3 regions of the Sporosarcina soli genome follow, and region 3 is predicted to be linked to each of the others. Evidence: riboswitches for the same ligand, from Rfam matches in the RefSeq annotation. Region 3 holds a riboswitch; each other region holds the start of a gene.

Region 1 (6,472 bases), on a different contig from region 3:
GGATTATACCCGGCATATGGACCGTCTTCATTGTATAAATCAGCAACATCCACACGCTGCTTTCTTAAAATATAATATTCGACTAACAAAATCGAAATAACAGGTCCTAAAAACGCGGAATAAATTAAGATGAACATATTCAAACCCGTAGCCGATGATTCTTGAATTAGCAACCAAGGGAATGCACATAGAGCAAGCAATCCTGTGATAATTGCAGATGGCTTATATTTCAGTTTCGTCAACATTGTAATCACATAGACTGGCGGAATAATGTTTGCCACCATATTTGTCGCAATTACCGTAACGACGATAAAGGCAGATACACCTACAGAAATATAAGGGTTATCAATAACGATCGGGAGTGCTTGTGCAGGATTCGTAATACCAGTTGCAGATGCAAGCATTGCCCCGATTACAATAACAAAACCGTAAGAAAGCGTAATCGGCAAAAAGTATAATGCTCCGCGCTTCTTATCACTCAAACCCGTTTTCAACTCTCGAGAATAGTCAGCTGCACTTACAAAGATTCCAGCATAATTCCCTAGGAAGACCATAATGAGTCCGAAGAACGGTAAGCCCCATGAGCCTTTTGCTTGTACCCAGTTTTGTGCAATTTCAGTGCTATAGTTTGACATGAGAATTCCAAATACATAAATAAGCCCCACCATAAATACGACAGATGCAATCGTTTCTACCCATTTAATCGCATGGAAGCCAAATAATGAAAGTACAATTTGGACTACTTGAAGCGCAACAAAACAAATGAAAATATTATCAAAAGATCCACCTGTAACTATCTTCGCGATCTCATTTAGGGCAGTTCCGCCAATCCAGCTTTGAATACCGTACCAGACAATAGCAGGTATACCACGTAATAGTGACGATATAACTGTTCCTTTTATCCCAAAGGACATTCTAAGTTGTACAACATATGGAATTCCTTTTTTATAGCCGAGTCGATCATTTAATGCAAAAACAGTGGAGATGATGGCAATTGCAGCTAGAGCTGCCAGGATCGTCTGGAAGATGTTCAATGTTGCCACTCCCGCTACAATTACACTGGCTCCTAACGTCATATTCCCTAAATTGACACCATCGCCTATCCACATGAAAATATAGTCTTTCGGTTTAACTGTCCGATCTTTATCGTTTTTTGGATGTAACGATTCGTCTAATCCCGTGGCATGTTCAACCTGCGTCACTTGTGCATCGTAATTTTCATTTATTGTAGACATTTGCCGCACTCCTTTTCTTTTATGCTGTATTTAAAGCTACATTGAATGTTAGACGATAAATAAAAGTTTACCCTGTTACTTCAAAATTATTTCCCTATAACAAATGGTTACATTTGGAATGCGAATTATCTCCCCGTGTAGAGCAGTTTTACACAAGTTAGTTAAATAATTTCGAGTTCCGTAAAAAGAACAGCAGCTCAACTTTTTTATCCTATCGAAAACGTTTTCTTCAGTAACAATTTTTATTATACATAGTTTTACCCGGCAGGTCTTTATGTCTATTGAACAAAATGAACAAACCCTCGCTATATACAGTGCATAACCTTTCCCACAATAACAGCATCTTTGTACAATGATTTGTCTACTTTGAACAAAACGAATCAAGAACATTTTACCAATCCCTCTGAACCCACAGAAAATTCAACATATAGAGTCATGTTAGATGAATAAAGGCAAACGAATATAGTTGTACAAGTCCGGAGAGGAAATCCCAAAAAACACCTCTTCCTCACACAATGTACTATTGCATGCGAGCCAAGTTTCATTGATGTCGTTTTCATATAAAGCACTCGACGATCTTCCCTTTTCTGTAGCCTGAACGAAAAAACACCTTCTTCCCAGGCGATTCTCAATCGCTTGGGAAGAAGGTGTTCGATAAGTTCTCACTTTGCATTCATTTCAAGTGTTTTTTTCAATTGTTTCAAATGCCACTTTTCATGCAATCCGACAAAGGAAAACCATTGGATTAAAGGAACTTGCCCCAAATGAGGGTGTTTGAATGATTTCTCACAAAGAACATCCATCGTTGCAGACTCAAAGACATCTAATAAGAAGAGACGTGATTCATAAAGTTCATTTTTCATCTCGACAATCGATTTGTACACTTCCGTCGGCACGGTATCCGCTGGCTCTTCCACTTTCAATAAACGGCCCGACGTAAGCGCAAGTGGTTTCTTTGTACATTTTGGGCTATCAGGATTTTTCAGTTCTTCAGCGATCTTCGTGGCAATCAACGTTTCCATTCGAACCAGATGTTCGAATATTTGTTTTGGTGACCACCCTCCGTTTGTAGGGATCTTGTTGAACTGTTCATCCGTTAACCCTTCAATGGATTGATATACTTTTTTTCGGATACGATTATTTTTCCCAAACATCGTCTAGATTTCTCCTTTAATAACCTCTAAAACTGTTCGATTCAAATTTTCCTTCCTTACAATAGTAGCTTTTTTCGATTTTCGCAAGTGATTTTTCGCTAAAAAAAAAAGAGACATTCTCGCAAAATAATTTCGAATCATTTTAAGTATGGCTATCTTTCTTCTATGTGTATAGAATGCGCTTCAGAGTGAAAAAGTGACCCTCATATTTGACGATGTTAGATTCCTTTTTTCTGTTCCGTATTTCCGAACCAATAACCCGCTCCGATAAATATAGCGCCACCGATCACATTACCGATTGTGACTGGCACCAAGTTTGCTACCAAACCAGCCAGTGTAATGGTTTCAGGATGCGGAACCATTAGCGAAATGGACAGCAAGGTCATGTTTGCAATACTATGCTCGAAACCAGATGTGATAAAGGCGAATAAACACCAAAAAATGACGATCAACTTCGCGGTTTCTTCCTTCAATTTGAAGGAGCACCAAACGGCCAAGCAGACGAGAATATTGCACAGAATCCCCCTAAACAACAACTCCATAAATGGGGCATTCATCTTGTCGGCTGCCGCCATGTTCAGAAAATCCGCCGTCCCTCCCGTGGCAAGCCCTGTATAGAAAAAAAGTGCCGCAATAAGAACGGCGCCAGCAAAGTTGCCAATATAGCTGAAAAGCCAAATTTGGATCGTTTCAAGCCAAGTCGTTTTCTTCGCCAATGTGCCAATCATCAGGATCATATTATTACTCGTAAACAGATCGGCGCCCGCCATTAACACCAGGCTTAAGGCTATGCCGAATGTGAGTCCCATGATTATTTTTGTTCCTGCAAAACCAGTAGGACCGAGCAAACCGCCCACCGTAAAAATGAGAATGATTCCAAATCCGACAAAAAAACCTCCCATCATTGTCAATATGAAATAGCTCCCTTTACTTGTACGGTATTGATTTACTTTTGAAACGGCTGTATCACCTAAAACACCAATCGTTGCTTTCATTCTTTTTCCCCTCCAGCTAGCCTTTGCTTGTCCAACCTATAGTAGAATTTCAATCCGTCATGATTATACAACCAAACAGAGAATCACGGCCCATCATTATGCTGTGCTTCATGTCTTTTCAGTGAAATATGCCAACTAACAAAACTAATAGGTCAGCAGAAACAAGTGCCAGATCCTTCGTTCCATTCGATGCCATCCGTGACACGCACCGTTCTGTCTCCCTATTTTCATAGAGAAAGGTTTCTTTTCCTTTAATAGTGAAAATTGCGAAGGAAAAGACAAAGGGCTTTCCCCTTGCCTAATCCATTTCCATTCCCTATACTAATATTGTTAATTCAATACTCCCATGCACTGATGGGATAGAGGCCGCAGCTTATAAGAGTAGATCGGACGAGATGCAATGACATCTTCGACTCCGTTTGAAAGGATGAGTTGCCGAAGTGTGGATCGTTCATTGACAATCCGGGCTGGTGATGTTTTCGAATAGGGACATCATTGTCACGTTTTTCGAACAACGTGGAGAACTATCTTCGGAAGGATTATTCGGACTTATGACAACCAGCCGTCGATCTTTTTCGTCGGCTTTTTTATATGTCTAAGCCTGCAACCTTCCGTCAAATAAAGGAGAATACAATTTGGCAAAAACATCTTCATCATCCAACGCACCACAGTTGAAAAGGTCGCTGAAAGCACGTCATTTAACGATGATCTCACTTGGGGGATCGATCGGAACGGGGATTTTCCTCGCGAGCGGTGGCGCGATCCATACAGCAGGACCTGGCGGCGCATTGCTCGCTTATGCGGCTGTTGGTATTATGGTTTACTTTTTAATGACAAGTCTTGCAGAAATGGCGGCTTATATGCCTGTCGCTGGCTCATTCAAAGTATATGCCACCAAATTCGTCGATCCGGCATTCGGTTTTGCGATCGGCTGGAACTATTGGTATAACTGGGCCATTACGATTGCAGCGGAACTAGCTGCAGTTGTCCTTATTATGAAATTTTGGTTTCCGGATAGCCCTTCCTTCGTTTGGAGTGCACTCGCCCTACTCATCATGTTCGGCTTTAACTATATGTCCGTCAAAGGATTCGGTGAGGCGGAGTTCTGGTTTTCACTCATTAAAGTGATCACCGTCATCATCTTTATCATCATCGGTTTCTTGATGATTTTTGGCATCATGGGCGGCGAAGCGATCGGCTTCACCAACTTCACGATTGAAGATGCACCATTCAATGGCGGCTTCTTTGCGATTTTAGGGATTTTCATGGCGGCAGGCTTTTCTTTCCAAGGTACGGAATTACTAGGTGTCGCCGCCGGAGAAAGTAAAGATCCAGGTAAAACAATCCCGAAAGCGGTCAGCACCGTTTTCTGGCGTATCCTTCTTTTTTACATCTTATCGATTTTCGTCATCGGGATGATCTTACCTTACACGGATCCGCGTTTACTGAGTGAATCCGTTTCTGTCAGCCCTTTCACCCTCGTTTTCGAACGGGCCGGATTCGCTTTTGCCGCATCTGTCATGAACGCCATTATCCTAACAGCGGTCTTGTCAGCAGGTAACTCCGGTATGTATGCATCTACGCGTATGCTTTGGGACTTGGCGCGGGATGGCAAAGCGCCTAAATTCCTTGGCAAGTTGGATAAAAGAGGTGTGCCAGTCAATGCTTTGATTGCTACGACGCTTGTCGGCTCCCTTGCATTTCTATCCACGTTCTTCGGAGATGGGACCGTCTATGTCTGGTTGCTGAACGCTTCCGGGATGGCCGGATTTGTCACATGGCTCGGCATCGCTGTCAGCCATTACCGTTTCCGCAGGGCCTATCTTGCACAAGGCGGCAATATCGACGACCTTCCGTACCGGGCAAGATTTTTCCCATTCGGTCCGTTACTGGCATTGGTCCTTTGTACATTCATCATTTTAGGACAAAACTTCCAAGCCTTCGTAGGTGGCGAAATCGATTGGAACGGTGCACTCGTTTCCTACATCGGGTTACCCCTTTTCCTCATCGTTTGGCTGGTCTATAAAGTGAAATATAAAACAAAATTGATTCCGTTGAAAGATTGCGATTTTGATAAAGAATAATAAAAGCCAGGTGCTATGACGATTTAACATGTCTTAACACCTGGCTTTTTTCTGTATATAGTTCTATGAAAATTCACCTTAAAGCTTCCAAGTACAGAGACACTTCTGAAACACTTGCATTCGGTTATGGTAAATCTAAAATGAAAAACTGGTATTATTTCATCATTTGATAATAGACATAAAAATTAAATATTGCAGGTATTAACAAACTCAGTGCAAGAAAAAAGACTGCTGCAAATTTAGACTGTTTAATAAGCCGTTCATCGCCTAATTTTAAGTATTGGAAGAAAGATAGGCTGAAATAAAAGCAAAGTACAATCAATATCAAGGAAAGTATCCCTAACCAATTCCCTGTTCCCATAAAGTTTAGATTATCCATGCAAACACCTCCAAATCGTTTCATCACTTTATTGCAAAACCTGATCGTTGACTACATGAAAAAGCTGCCCTGTAAAAGGTAGCTTTTTCATAAACGTAAGGACTCAGTTAGTCAACCGCTTATCTAGATCATTGCTTTTTGATATGGTAAAATTATTTAAACTCCTTAATGATTTCCTCAGCCACCTCTAACAAAAATTCGGTTTTTTGCCCAGCCATTGTAAATATTTCATTGTCTGTAATTATATGAAGAGTATTAGCATCTTCTTCATTTTCATTAAGTATGGCTTGATATCCACCTAGATTCAATTCTTTAAATCCACCCAGTTCTTCTGGATACCACGTTTTTACTACTTTTATAAGAGACTGAGCTACTCCATACTCATTGACACTCTGAGCTACTAATAAATCACCATTCTTTGTATCTGTGGGATACCAAGTTTCAATTAAGTATCCTCCAGGCCGTTTTTCTGTGTTAACTCCTCTTGCTTCTGCAACAATATGGTCTATATTCTTTTCATCAAGATTTAAAGGTATTTTAATTGCACTTTCTTCAACACTACTAAACTCTACCCGCGCTAGGTCTTCTTTGGTTACTACCATAGGAACTTCTACTTCTTCTGCTC
Region 2 (6,472 bases), on a different contig from region 3:
GGAAAGTGCGGATGCAGTTATAAAAGCAATTGAAGAAGAGGGCGGCACCTCCTATGCAATCAAAGCCGATGTATCGGATGCAAATGATATTCAACAATTTATCGGATCGGTAAAGGAACGTTTTGGTAAAATTGATATATTAGTCAATAATGCAGGCATTACAAGAGATAAAACGTTCCGAAATCTTTCTGAAGAAGAGTGGAACGAAGTGATCGACGTGAACTTGAATAGCGTATATCGTACAACTTCAGTAGTGATCAACGAAATGCTGGAACAAAAATACGGTCGTATTATCAATATCAGTTCGATTATCGGGCAAGCAGGAGGATTTGGACAAACAAACTATGCAGCTTCAAAGGCTGGTATGATCGGTTTTACCAAATCTCTTGCATTGGAAACAGCAAAAAATGGCATCACGGTCAATGCGGTTTGCCCAGGGTTTATTGCGACTGAAATGGTTTCGGCGATGCCAGAGAAAGTATTAGACTCCATCGTATCAAAAGTTCCAATGCGTCGACTTGGAGAAGTGGATGAAATTGCTGAAGCGGTCGTATACCTTGCAACAGCAAACTATATTACAGGTCAGACAATCAATGTGAACGGCGGATTGTACATGTAATGCCTTTTATGGAGAAAGTCCAATTAGTACCTGAAAACTTGGTTTAGGGGGAGAATAATGATTTATTCGAGTGCTAGAGAATTGGATAATTGGGTGGATCAATTGCCCGAAGAATATAAAGACGGTTACCGCCGGCTGAAACGGATGACAGAAGTATTGACGACAGAGGCCGAGCCTCAAGTTGGACAAACGCCGAAAGAAGTCATCTGGACTAAAAACAAGACGAAACTTTATCGTTACCAACCTGCCGTGAAAAAGACGAACAAAGTGCCCATCCTAATGATTTACGCACTGATCAATAAACCTTATATCTTGGATTTATATCCTGGAAATAGCTTGATTGAACACCTGACAAACCAAGGACATGATGTGTACTTGTTGGATTGGGGTACATTCGGTTATGAAGATCGGCATTTAAAATTCGATAACTTCATTCTGGATTATATTCCACGCGCAGTCAAAAAAGTGTTACGAACATCGGAAGCCAATGAAATCAGTTTACTTGGCTATTGTATGGGGGGAACGATGACTTCCATCTTCGCGGCTCTCCATCATGATTTACCGATCCGCAATTTAATATTTATGACAAGTCCATTTGATTTTGCAGATGCCGGCCTTTATTCTAATTTTTTAGATAAACGTTATTTTAACCTGGATAAACTGGTCGATACACTAGGTTTAATCCCCCATGATATGATCGACTTCGGGAACAAATTATTGAACCCGATCGCCAATGTTTATGGACCTTACGTCGGATTGGCGAATCGAGCAGATAATGATGCATTCGTTCATAATTGGAAGCTTATGCAAAAATGGTTAAACGATGGAATTCCTTTCCCTGGAGAAGCTTATCGCCAATGGATCCGCGAGTTCTACCAAGAAAATAAGCTGATTAACGATGAACTCTACATCCGAGGGCGGAAAGTCGAGCTTAGCAAAATTACAGCAAACGTCTTAAATATTGCTGCAAAACGTGATAACATTGCTAATCCAATTCAAATTGAGCCATTGATGGATAAAATATCTAGTAAAGACAAAACGTATCACTTGATGGATACGGGGCATGTCTCTGTCGTTGTTGGCCGTAAAGCGGTCAATGAACTATATCCACTTGTTGATAATTGGTTGACAAGTCATTCAAAGTAATTGAAAAACCACAACGAAAACAGCGGGTCTTTCCCTGAGCATATCAGGGAAAGGCCCGCTGTTTTTCGGCAATATATGATCATTTCAATGTACGTTTTAGAAATTCCCTCGTTCGCTCTTGTGTCGGGTTATTGAAAATTTGTTCGGGTGGCCCTACTTCAGCAATTACTCCTTTGTCCATAAAGACGACGCGATCGGAAACCTCTTTTGCGAATTCCATTTCATGGGTTACGATCAGCATTGTTAAGCCGGTTTCAGCGAGCTCCTTCATTACTTTCAGAACCTCCCCTACCATCTCTGGATCCAATGCGGATGTTGGTTCATCGAATAACATGACATCCGGTTCCATCGATAGGGCGCGGGCAATTGCTACACGTTGCTTCTGACCGCCAGACAATTGTCTAGCTCTTGCATTCACATAGCGATCCATGCCTACCACTTTCAAATACTTCATTGCCACTTTTTCTGCTTCTTCTTTTGTGCGTTTTAACACTTTCACTTGTCCGACAACACAATTACTTAATACATCATGGTTATTAAACAAGTTGAATTGTTGGAATACCATCCCTAACTTCGTACGGTATGAATGAATATCATGCTTAGCATCTAGAATATTTTCACCTTGGTAGATGATTCGTCCGCCACTTGGTCTCTCCAATAGATTGATACAACGAAGAAGAGTGGATTTACCGGATCCAGATGACCCGATGATACAGACAACCTCCCCTTTGGCTACTGAAAAATCGATATCTTTTAATACTTCATGCGTACCAAATGATTTTCTAAGATGTTGAATATCGATGACTTTTTCCATTTGTCCCCCACCTCCGTCTTAACTCTCTTTTGTATTGGCTACATTCGTTATTTGTGCCGGCTGGCCGATCATGCTATAGTTTTCCGGTCCTTCCAATTTCCTTTCAAAATAACGGAGAATCAGGGTGACGGTAAACGTCATGACGAAATACAATATACAGGCAACGAAAAATGGCTCAAAATATTTAAAGCTAATACCTGCGACCGTTTTTGTTTGGAAATATAATTCCGTAACGCCGATGACGTTCAGAACAGATGTATCTTTAATATTGATAATAAATTGGTTGCCGGTTGCCGGTAAGATGTTACGGATCACTTGGGGTAAAACAACATTCAGCATCGTCTGAACATGATTCATCCCGACCGCATGTGCCGCTTCAAACTGTCCTTTATCGATCGACATGACACCGCCACGGACAAACTCCGCCATATAGGCCCCTGTATTGATAGAGACAATCACGATGGCCGCTATAGTCCGGTCCATATCAATCCCAAAAGCCAAAGCAGATCCATAGAAAATGACCATTGCTTGAACGATCATTGGCGTTCCACGGAAAAACTCTATGTAGGATGTGAGAATCACATTTACCGTTTTTAATAAGATTCGTTTTGCCCGTCGTTCTGGAACAGGGATTGTGCGTATCACTCCTGCAAGTAAACCGATAATCGCTCCGATAATCGTCCCGATTACAGAAATGAGAAGCGTCATGCCCGCTCCGCGAAGAAACATCGGCCAGTTATTAATAATCATTTGAATAATCCACTCGAGACTCATTCATTCCATCCTTTCCAAAGGGGAATCTAACCAAGACCAATAATGCCTCGGCGTATTTGCGTCCAGATTTTGAATTGCGCTTTCTAATGGCTGGTGCCTTAATTTCTGCAAAATCTATGACATCCGCCGGAGGCTTTTAATTGATTTAGCAGAAGCTGAATCAAGTGAAAAACCGGCTGCAATTAGAGGCAGCCGGTATCACTTCATCCTTATTCTGCCGCTGGTTGATTTTTAATCGCAGCGTCCATAATATTCTGACGTTCTTCTTCCGAAATGTCTGCTAAGATTTCATTGATTTTATCAACTAATTCGCTATCCTTTTTTAATCCGGCTGCAACCGCAGTTTCTTCTTCATCTGCAACAAATCCTTCTGTAAATTCGACCATTACAAAATTAGGGTTGGCGGATGAGGCACTGATGCCTTCCGGACGTTCTGATACATAACCATCAATGACACCGGACTCAAGGGCAACGCGCATTGCCGGGAAATTATCCGATGCCGGTTGTTTGTTGACACCCTCAATTTGGTCGATAACGCCATAGTGGGATGTATTTAACTGTCCTGTTATTTTCGCCCCACTGAAATCTTGGATGGAAGTTGCATTTTCATATTTGCTACCTTTTTTGACGATCATCACAAAATTAGAAGTATAATAGTTGTCGGAAAAGTCAATGGATTCTTTCCGTTCTTCAGTTGGTGACATGCCCGCTGTAATCACGTCAATTTTACCGGATTGTAATGACGGGACTAGACCGTCCCACTCTGTTTTGACGATAACCAATTCTTTTCCTAAACCTTCAGCAATTTTTTTAGCGATTTCTACGTCATAACCGCCTGCATATTCAGCATTGCCTTCAATTTTCACTCCACCGTTGGCATCATCTAATTGCGTCCAGTTAAATGGTGGGTATCCTGCTTCCATACCTACCCGTAAAACCTCTTTCTGTTCCCCTTCTCCTTCCGAAGAAGTTGTGCTGCCGCTCTCTTTTGTTCCGCATGCAGCTAACAACAGCATCGCTGAGAATGATAACGCGATGAATGATGATAACTTTTTTCTCATGATTGATTCTCCCCCTCTGAATCTTTTTTACTACATTTCTAACATACTAAAAGGGCAACTTATACAAAAAGACCTGAAGTGATCTCAGGTCGCAATATATAAGTTGCCCTAAATCCTCCACTTTCCCCAAATGAGATAGCCCACTCAATAAACCGGGACGTTTATTGAGACAGTCCTGCAGTTATTCGCTGCAGACCCAGCAAGCAATCGTGAGAAAGATTACAAGCTTCGGCGACATTTCCTTCTTCTTAGAATCATTGCATCTCAAACTCCACTAAGAACTATTAAATATCGCGCCTCTACCTCACTATTCTTAAAGTGAGGTTGTATTCAATTATGATACCTACTTTACAATACTATTTTCCATCTGTCAAACAGCCAATTAAAGGAACCGATAGACGAGGATAAGAGGCAAGTCGTTATTCACTGGAATTGCACTTATACGAGCATTTCCATCTAATTGAACGACTTGCACTCATTGAAAAAATCGAGCGAGGATCTTCCTTTGGCACTCTACTTATATTCTCAGCTTTTTATTTCTCTAAAATAATACCTGAAGTGAAATACTAAAATCCTCCTCTTCAACCGGAGTATCGCTTATAAATATCGTTATGACCTAGACAAAACTTATTTTGTTAGACAGTATCTTCCAATAACCGTTCTAGATTTTCTTTAGAAAAATGGTAGTTTTCATTGCAAAAATGGCATTGTGCATCAGCCATACCTTCCGTCTGAATCATATCTTGAATCTCATCGCTTCCTAAGCTGACGATGGCATTCGTAATCCGCTCTCTGGAACATTGACATTGGAAATATACGGGCATTTGCTCAAGCATTTTTACATTTCCGGCTCCGAGCACTTGTTCAAGCATTTGTTCCGGCGTCATTCCTTGCTCAACCATCGAGGAAATCGGCATCATTCCATTCAAACGTTCTTCAATCTTCGTAATGGTCTCTTCATCTGTACCAGGTAACAGTTGAATGATGAATCCACCAGCCGCTTGGATTGTCTGATCAGCATTCACCAAAACCCCGACGCCTACAGAGGAAGGCACTTGTTCTGAATGCACGATATAGGACGTGAAATCTTCGCCTAACTCACCCGATATGAGTGGAACATGTCCAACAAAAGGATGTTGCAGTCCGATATCTTTTGATACGGTAAGCATGCCGTTTATTCCAACGGCTCGTCGAACATCCAATTTACCCTGTTCATTTAGGTCAAAATGTGTTTGTGGATTTGTCACATAGCCTCGCACTTCCCCTTTTGCATTGGCATCCACCAAAATGGTACCGATTGGACCGCCGCCCTCTATCTTTACCGTTAACTTTTCCTCACCCTTGAGCATAGCCCCCATGATCGTGCCTGCTGTTATGGAACGGCCAAGCGCTGCAGAAGCAGTCGGCCATGTCTGATGACGACGTTGAGCTTCTCCAACCGTTTCTGTTGTCGTTACTGCATAAGCACGTACTTGATCGTTAAACGCAATAGCTTTAACTAAATAGTCCTTCATATCCTTACTTCCTTTCATTATTTAACTTCCTGATCACCTTGCAATTTTTTTTGTTCACGCACTTTTTCAGGTGTGACATCATTGCCAAGTGGATCGAGCACAGTCATCCCCGAAACGGTGTTTAGCACTTGTCCGCGGATTTCACGCAAATAATCTTGCTGCAATACCGTTTGTTCAACCATTTCAGCTTTCGTCAGACCTTCTTCTCGCTCTTTTTTCGCCAATTCATTAATTCGTTCTAAACCTTTAATCATTTATCTTCCACTTCTTTCAATTTTAATTAATTGTAGGGAAATGAGGGAGCACATATTCCCCCAATTCTTGAATTACTTCTTCAGCAGGACGCTTTCCATGTTTCAAACCTAACATTACATGATTCACACCTGCCTCCTCATAGGCACGGAGATAATCTATAAAAAATGCATAACCCGTTCTAAACCCGCCTTGTATCGGTTTCGGCGCTTCATTGGGATTTTCAGATAGATCAATCGCCAATGCTTGGGCAAACGGTTTGAATCTGCCCGCCGCTTCACGCCATTTTTTC
Region 3 (6,472 bases):
ACAAAGGAGGAAATTTTAACATGGCTATTATCAATGCGACAGATCAAACATTTGAAGAGAATACTAAAGAAGGACTTGTCCTAGTGGACTTTTGGGCACCTTGGTGCGGACCTTGTAAAATGATTGCTCCTGTATTAGAAGAGCTTAGCGGAGATATCGAAGGCAAAGCGAATATTGTCAAAGTGGATGTTGACGATAACCAAGAAACTGCAGGTAAATACGGCATCATGTCCATACCGACACTTCTTCTATTCAAAGACGGCGAAGTTGTTGACAAAGTGGTCGGTTTCAAGCCGAAAGAAGCACTTGCTGAATTGATCGAAAAACACGCATAATCAATCACGCCTCGGCGTGATTGTGTCCAGATTTTGAATCGAGCTTGAGGCCTACAGGATGTAGGTCATGCAGTCGTTGCGAATCGAACAGCAAAGGGTTCGATTTGCCGTATTTCTGCGATCTTTGCAGAAATTAAGGCACTTTTCTTTTAGGACGTCGCGAACTTAGACTGCCTTCTTGACTCCTTTCAAAATCTGTGACATCCGCCGGAGGATTTATCTTCATTCGGCGGGGGCTTCTGCCGAATGAAGATACACAGTGATTAGATAAAAGCCAGGTCCCCTCATCGGTACCTGGTTTTTTGAGTAGGTGAGAATGATGAATGAACTGATTGAACAAAAATTGGCCATTTTACCGGAAATGCCTGGCTGTTACCTGATGAAGGATCGACAAGGGACGATCATTTATGTTGGAAAAGCGAAAGTGCTGAAAAATCGTGTGCGCAGTTATTTTACAGGTACGCATGATGCAAAGACACAACGGCTTGTCAGTGAGATCATGGATTTCGAGTATATCGTCACGTCTTCAAATATTGAAGCGCTTGTGCTCGAATTGAACCTGATCAAACAGCATGATCCCAAGTACAATATTATGCTTAAAGATGATAAGAGCTATCCTTATCTCAAGTTGACCGCAGAACGGCACCCTAAACTGATCATTACGAGGCAAGTGAAAAAAGATAAAGGGAAGTATTTTGGTCCTTATCCGCATGCGCATGCCGCAAGTGAAACGAAGAAGCTGCTCGATCGTTTATATCCTTATCGAAAATGCCATACATTGCCTGATCGTGTCTGTCTCTACTATCATCTCGGCCAATGTCTTGCACCGTGTGTCAATGAAGTGCAGGAAGATACGTACAAATCGATGGTAGAAGATATCAGCCGATTTTTGAATGGCGGCTACAAACAAATGAAAAAAGAGCTGACTGAAAAAATGAAGTCGGCGGCGGAAAATCTCGAATTTGAACGCGCAAAAGAATATCGGGACCAGATTGCGAATATCGAAGCGGTCATGGAAAAACAGACCATTACGATGAATGACTTTACAGATCGCGATATTTTCGGTTATGCAGTCGATCGGGGCTGGATGTGTGTGCAAGTGTTTTTCGTTCGACAAGGGAAGTTGATTGAACGAGATGTCTCACTCTTTCCGGTCTATCAGGAACCTGAGGAAGAATTATTAACATTTATCGGCCAGTTTTATGGGAAATCCGAACATCTCTTACCGAAGGAGATTTTGTTGCCGCAAGGCATAGACCGTGAAATAATACGTCAGCTCCTGCAAGTGAATGTACTGATTCCTCAAAGAGGTAAAAAGAAAGATTTGGTCAATCTTGCGATTAAAAATGCGCAGATGTCGCTGAAGGAGAAATTCCAACTCATTGAACGTCAGGAAAGTAGAACGATCGGAGCGTGCGAAGAGCTTGGTGAAGCGATGAATATTACCATCCCGTTGCATATTGAAGCATTCGATAATTCCCACACGTATGGGGCGGATCCGGTATCTGCGATGGTTTCCTTCGTCGATGGTAAACCGAACCGGAAAGACTATCGGAAATTCAAGACGAAAACGGCAGCGGCGCATGATGACTATGGTGCGATGCGGGAAGTTGTCCGCAGAAGATATACCCGCGTGTTGAAAGAGGAGTTGCCCTTGCCTGACTTGATTGTCATCGACGGGGGGAAAGGGCAGATGGAAGTTGCACGTGAAATTATCGAGGACGAACTTGGCTTATCCATCCCGATAGCAGGATTGGCGAAAGACGATAAACACCAAACAGCCGAACTGCTTTACGGTGATCCGCCAGAACTTATTCCGTTGAAAAGAACAAGTGAGGCATTTTATTTGTTGCAGCGTATTCAAGACGAAGTGCATCGTTTTGCGATTACATTTCACCGTCAACGACGTGAAACGAATTCGCTTGCCTCGACGCTAGATGGACTACCAGGCGTTGGTCCGAAACGAAAAAATATGTTATTAAAACATTTCGGTTCTGTCAAAAAAATTCGGGAGGCCTCCGCATTAGAATTGCAAAAAGCAGGGTTGCCAATGACCGTTGCGGAAAAAGTGGAGACCTATTTTCAAAATGAAACATTGCGAGAAAATAAATAGTATGATATTGTGGATGCACTGAATTTTTTCACATATTATGCAATGCATTATATCGTGAGGATAGAGGCGCGAATGTTAAGAGTACATTTCCTGAAGGCGGCAGCCTAATGAGGGGAATCGAAAGGGACTTTCGCCGAAGCGGATCATCAGCTGCCATGATGATTTAGCTGGATTTCCATTGAAGAAGTGGGAGTCTGTCAGGTATCAAATACCTGGAGAGCTATCCGTTCGGAGCTTTTTTGTGATTGCTCCCATCGGACCGGCTCTCAATTTATGATTGAGAGCCTTTTTGGCATTCCGGGAAAAGATGGAGGACTGAAAATGGAACGAATTGTGATGAAGTTCGGTGGGACTTCGGTTGCGAATCCTGAAAAAATCGCACATGCGGCGCAATTGGTCGTCGGGGAAGTCAAGCGGGGGAAAAAGGTAGCTGTCATCGTGTCGGCGATGGGAAAAACGACTGATGAATTACTAGCGTTAGCAAATGAAGTAAACCCGAACGCGGGGCGACGCGAGCTGGATATGCTCTTGACGACAGGTGAACAAGTAACTGCTTCCCTTCTTGCGATGGCCATTGCTGCGGAAGGGGTTGAGGCAAAATCTTTTACCGGGTGGCAGGCGGGTGTCACAACGGAAGCCATACATGGAAATGCCCGGATTGAACAAGTTCGTGCAGAAAGAATCATCTCCACTCTTGAGGAGGATGCAGTCGCTGTCATAACAGGTTTCCAAGGAATTGATGCTCAGGGGCAATTGACGACATTGGGGCGTGGTGGATCAGATACGAGTGCTGTTGCAATCGCTATAGCGATTGATGCGGCTGTTTGCGATATTTACACAGACGTAGAAGGAGTCTTTACGACCGATCCACGTTTAATCGAACAAGCGCGGAAGTTGGAAGAAATTTCGTACGATGAAATGCTGGAAATCGCGAATTTAGGAGCAGGGGTCCTGCATCCGAGAGCCGTCGAGTTCGCTAAAAACCATCAAATGCCATTGCGTGTCAGACCAGCCCATATTGAAGGAGAAGGAACGATCATTAAGGAGGAAATCGATTTGGAAAACAATCTTATCGTTCGGGGAGTCGCATTTGAACGCGATATTGTCCGAAGCACTGTTATGTATGACACACCCTACAATGGTTCACTTGCAAATATTTTTACAACCTTAGCCAAACATCATGTTAACGTAGATATTATTGTGCAGACGATCCGGGAGGACTCACAACCATCCGTTTCTTTTTCGATTAAAAAACAGGATTTTGCCGAAGTAGTCAAAGTATTGGAGATGAATCAGGAAGCACTCGGGTATCGACAAGTTGACTTTGAAGTAGGGCTTGCTAAAGTGTCGATCGTCGGAAGTGGCATGGTATCGAATCCGGGCGTTGCTGCTACTATGTTTGATGCAATGCGCAATGCATCCGTTCCGATCAAAATGGTGAGCACGTCAGAGATTAAAGTATCCGTTGTTATTCCGGAATCGGATATGGAAAAAGCGGTAACGGTCCTTCACGAACAATACGAATTAGCTGGGGAATAAAAGAGGGGGATGCACCGATTTACTGGAGCATCCCTCAGCCTGTTGCCAAACGCTCGCATCAGTTGTTGAGGCCTACAGGATGTAGGTCATGCATCCGTTGCCAATCGAACAGCGAAGGGTTCGATTTGCCATATTTCTGCGTTCTTTGCAGAAATTAAGTCACTTTTCAGGACGCGGCGTCCTTAGGATGGCTTCCTAACTCGCTCGTCCGCTCATGAACTCTAGTTCGATTCGCGTCTTCGCTCGACTTCGTGCGGGCTCGCAGGAAGAGAGTCATGCAGGCGTTACGAATCGAACAGTGAAGGGTTCGATTTGCTGTGTTTCTGTGCTCTTTGCAGAAATTAAGGCACTTTTTTTGAACGTCGCGCTCTTAGCCTGCCTTCCACGTGACAATCGTTTTCAATCAGGCTGAAGGAATTACTAATTTACAACGTATACCTAAAAAAGAGGTAGACAAAGTTAAATAACAACTTTGTCTACCTCTTAGGGATGCTCGGATCTCCTGGAGCATCCCTATCAACATTTCAAATAGTTGATTTTAAATCCCATTTCACATGAAAGTGAACGAGGGGTTCTTTTTCGTTTACTTCGCCATAGCACTCTGTTAGTAAGCCGTTCAATTTCTGATACTGTTCCGCCAAAAAACCGGCCTCGAGGTGAAAGGATCTTTTGTGGAAAGTTGGGCCTGCTTCGTTTTTTAATATGTAAAAAGCCTCGTCTTTTGCCGTTTCATGAAGTATAAGCTCACCCCATCCTGCTTCTTGGAAGAAAACAGGCAATTCTTCGATAGCAAAAACCGGGAATTTTCGAGCGATTTCTTTCCCTGCCCAATAGAGGATTTCGTCTTCATGTTTCCCGAGTATGCTTGGCAATACATGATCGCGCAATAATTCGTAGCCGAAGCGGGTCGGCGAGTCGTATGTAATATTTTCCAATCGAATAAACAACCCTTCGGATAATGTAGAAATTAATAGAATAATCAGCTGACAAATGCTTTCCTCATCTTGACCTCTTCAAAACAGAGGAGTACAATGAACATGTTATATTATTGTATCATGAAGAGGAGAGCAGTCAACGGTTGCTTCGTGTCAAAACGATGGCAGCCTTAGATGCACGTCCTCAGCAATAAGGGAGGGTAAAAGATTTGTCGAGAGAATCAGATTTTTATTTGCGCCGACTACATTCGTTGCTCGGGATCATCCCGGTTGGGCTCTTCCTTGCTCAGCACTTGGTTATTAACCATTTTGCGACACGCGGTGCAGAAGCATTCAACAACGCATCCAATTTCATGGGGAATTTACCGTTCGTTCTGTTTTTAGAATGGTTTGTCATTTACATTCCACTCATGTTCCATGCGTTCTATGGTGTGTACATAGCTTTTACTGCGAAAAATAACGTACAGCGCTTTGGTACGTTCCGCAACTGGATGTTCATGTTGCAACGAATTACAGGAGTTTTCCTAGTAATTTTCATCGCATGGCACATCTATGAAACAAGAATTCAGAAGGCATTGGGAGCCGAAGTAGACTACAACATGATGGCTGATATTTTTGAGAACCCGTTCATGATTGCATTCTACATCGCGGGTGTTATTGCGGCGACTTTCCACTTGGCGAACGGGCTTTGGGGATTCCTTGTCACTTGGGGAATCACGCAATCGCCACGTTCACAGAAAATCGTCACTTACGTCTCGATTGCAGCTTTCGTAATACTTTCTGTTATCGGTGTACAGGCAATACTTGCATTTGTGTAAAAATTATGATTGACATTGAGATTACCTAAAATTTGAGGAGTGAAACAATAATGGCAAAAAGCAGATTGATTGTTGTCGGCGGCGGTCTTGCAGGCTTGATGGCAGTCATCAAAGCGGCTGAAGCAGGCACTCCGGTTGACCTGTTCTCACTCGTCCCGGTTAAACGTTCCCACTCCGTATGTGCCCAAGGAGGCATCAACGGTGCAGTGAACACGAAAGGGGAAGGCGATTCGCCTGCAATCCACCTTGACGACACTGTATATGGAGGGGACTTCCTAGCGAATCAGCCGCCTGTTAAAGCGATGACGGATGCAGCACCAGGGATCATCAATTTATTGGACCGGATGGGCGTCATGTTCAACCGGACACCTGAAGGACTTCTGGATTTCCGTCGTTTCGGGGGTACACTTCACCACCGTACAGCATTTGCGGGTGCAACGACTGGACAACAACTCCTTTATGCATTGGACGAGCAAGTTCGTCGCTTCGAAGTAGATGGATTAGTTCAGAAATATGAACATTGGGAGTTCCTAGGAGCGATCCTTGATGATGAAGGCGTTTGTCGCGGTATAAAAGCACAAAACTTGAAAACGATGGAAATCCAGGCGTTCAAAGGTGACGCGGTCATCATGGCGACTGGGGGCCCTGGGATCATTTTCGGGAAAACGACAAACTCTGTTATCAATACAGGATCAGCGGCATCCATCGTTTACCAACAAGGTGCATACTACG

The links. A riboswitch is a leader RNA that binds a small molecule or an ion and turns the genes downstream of it on or off. The one in region 3 is predicted to bind lysine.
Region 1: another riboswitch for lysine. It lies ahead of ACFPRA_RS04635 (amino acid permease); the one in region 3 lies ahead of ACFPRA_RS15525 (aspartate kinase).
Region 2: another riboswitch for lysine. It lies ahead of ACFPRA_RS02085 (transporter substrate-binding domain-containing protein); the one in region 3 lies ahead of ACFPRA_RS15525 (aspartate kinase).

Annotation. Positions count from the first base shown of each region.
Region 1 covers NZ_JBHSNO010000005.1:69,310-75,781, forward strand. Annotated here, with positions in the region: gene ACFPRA_RS04620 (NCS1 family transporter) at 1-1,235, opposite strand, end outside; gene ACFPRA_RS04625 (DinB family protein) at 1,898-2,389, opposite strand; gene ACFPRA_RS04630 (formate/nitrite transporter family protein) at 2,608-3,384, opposite strand; lysine riboswitch at 3,737-3,919, shown strand; gene ACFPRA_RS04635 (amino acid permease) at 4,020-5,468, shown strand; gene ACFPRA_RS04640 (hypothetical protein) at 5,623-5,847, opposite strand; gene ACFPRA_RS04645 (hypothetical protein) at 6,000-6,472, opposite strand, start outside.
Region 2 covers NZ_JBHSNO010000001.1:413,463-419,934, forward strand. Annotated here, with positions in the region: gene fabG (3-oxoacyl-[acyl-carrier-protein] reductase) at 1-619, shown strand, start outside; gene phaC (class III poly(R)-hydroxyalkanoic acid synthase subunit PhaC) at 680-1,765, shown strand; gene ACFPRA_RS02075 (amino acid ABC transporter ATP-binding protein) at 1,845-2,579, opposite strand; gene ACFPRA_RS02080 (amino acid ABC transporter permease) at 2,598-3,353, opposite strand; gene ACFPRA_RS02085 (transporter substrate-binding domain-containing protein) at 3,563-4,414, opposite strand; lysine riboswitch at 4,543-4,724, opposite strand; gene hslO (Hsp33 family molecular chaperone HslO) at 5,050-5,928, opposite strand; gene ACFPRA_RS02095 (DUF896 domain-containing protein) at 5,946-6,182, opposite strand; gene ACFPRA_RS02100 (LLM class oxidoreductase) at 6,205-6,472, opposite strand, start outside.
Region 3 covers NZ_JBHSNO010000008.1:36,255-42,726, reverse strand. Annotated here, with positions in the region: gene trxA (thioredoxin) at 21-335, shown strand; gene uvrC (excinuclease ABC subunit UvrC) at 655-2,448, shown strand; lysine riboswitch at 2,502-2,679, shown strand; gene ACFPRA_RS15525 (aspartate kinase) at 2,770-3,987, shown strand; gene ACFPRA_RS15520 (YslB family protein) at 4,512-4,922, opposite strand; gene ACFPRA_RS15515 (succinate dehydrogenase cytochrome b558 subunit) at 5,132-5,740, shown strand; gene sdhA (succinate dehydrogenase flavoprotein subunit) at 5,791-6,472, shown strand, end outside.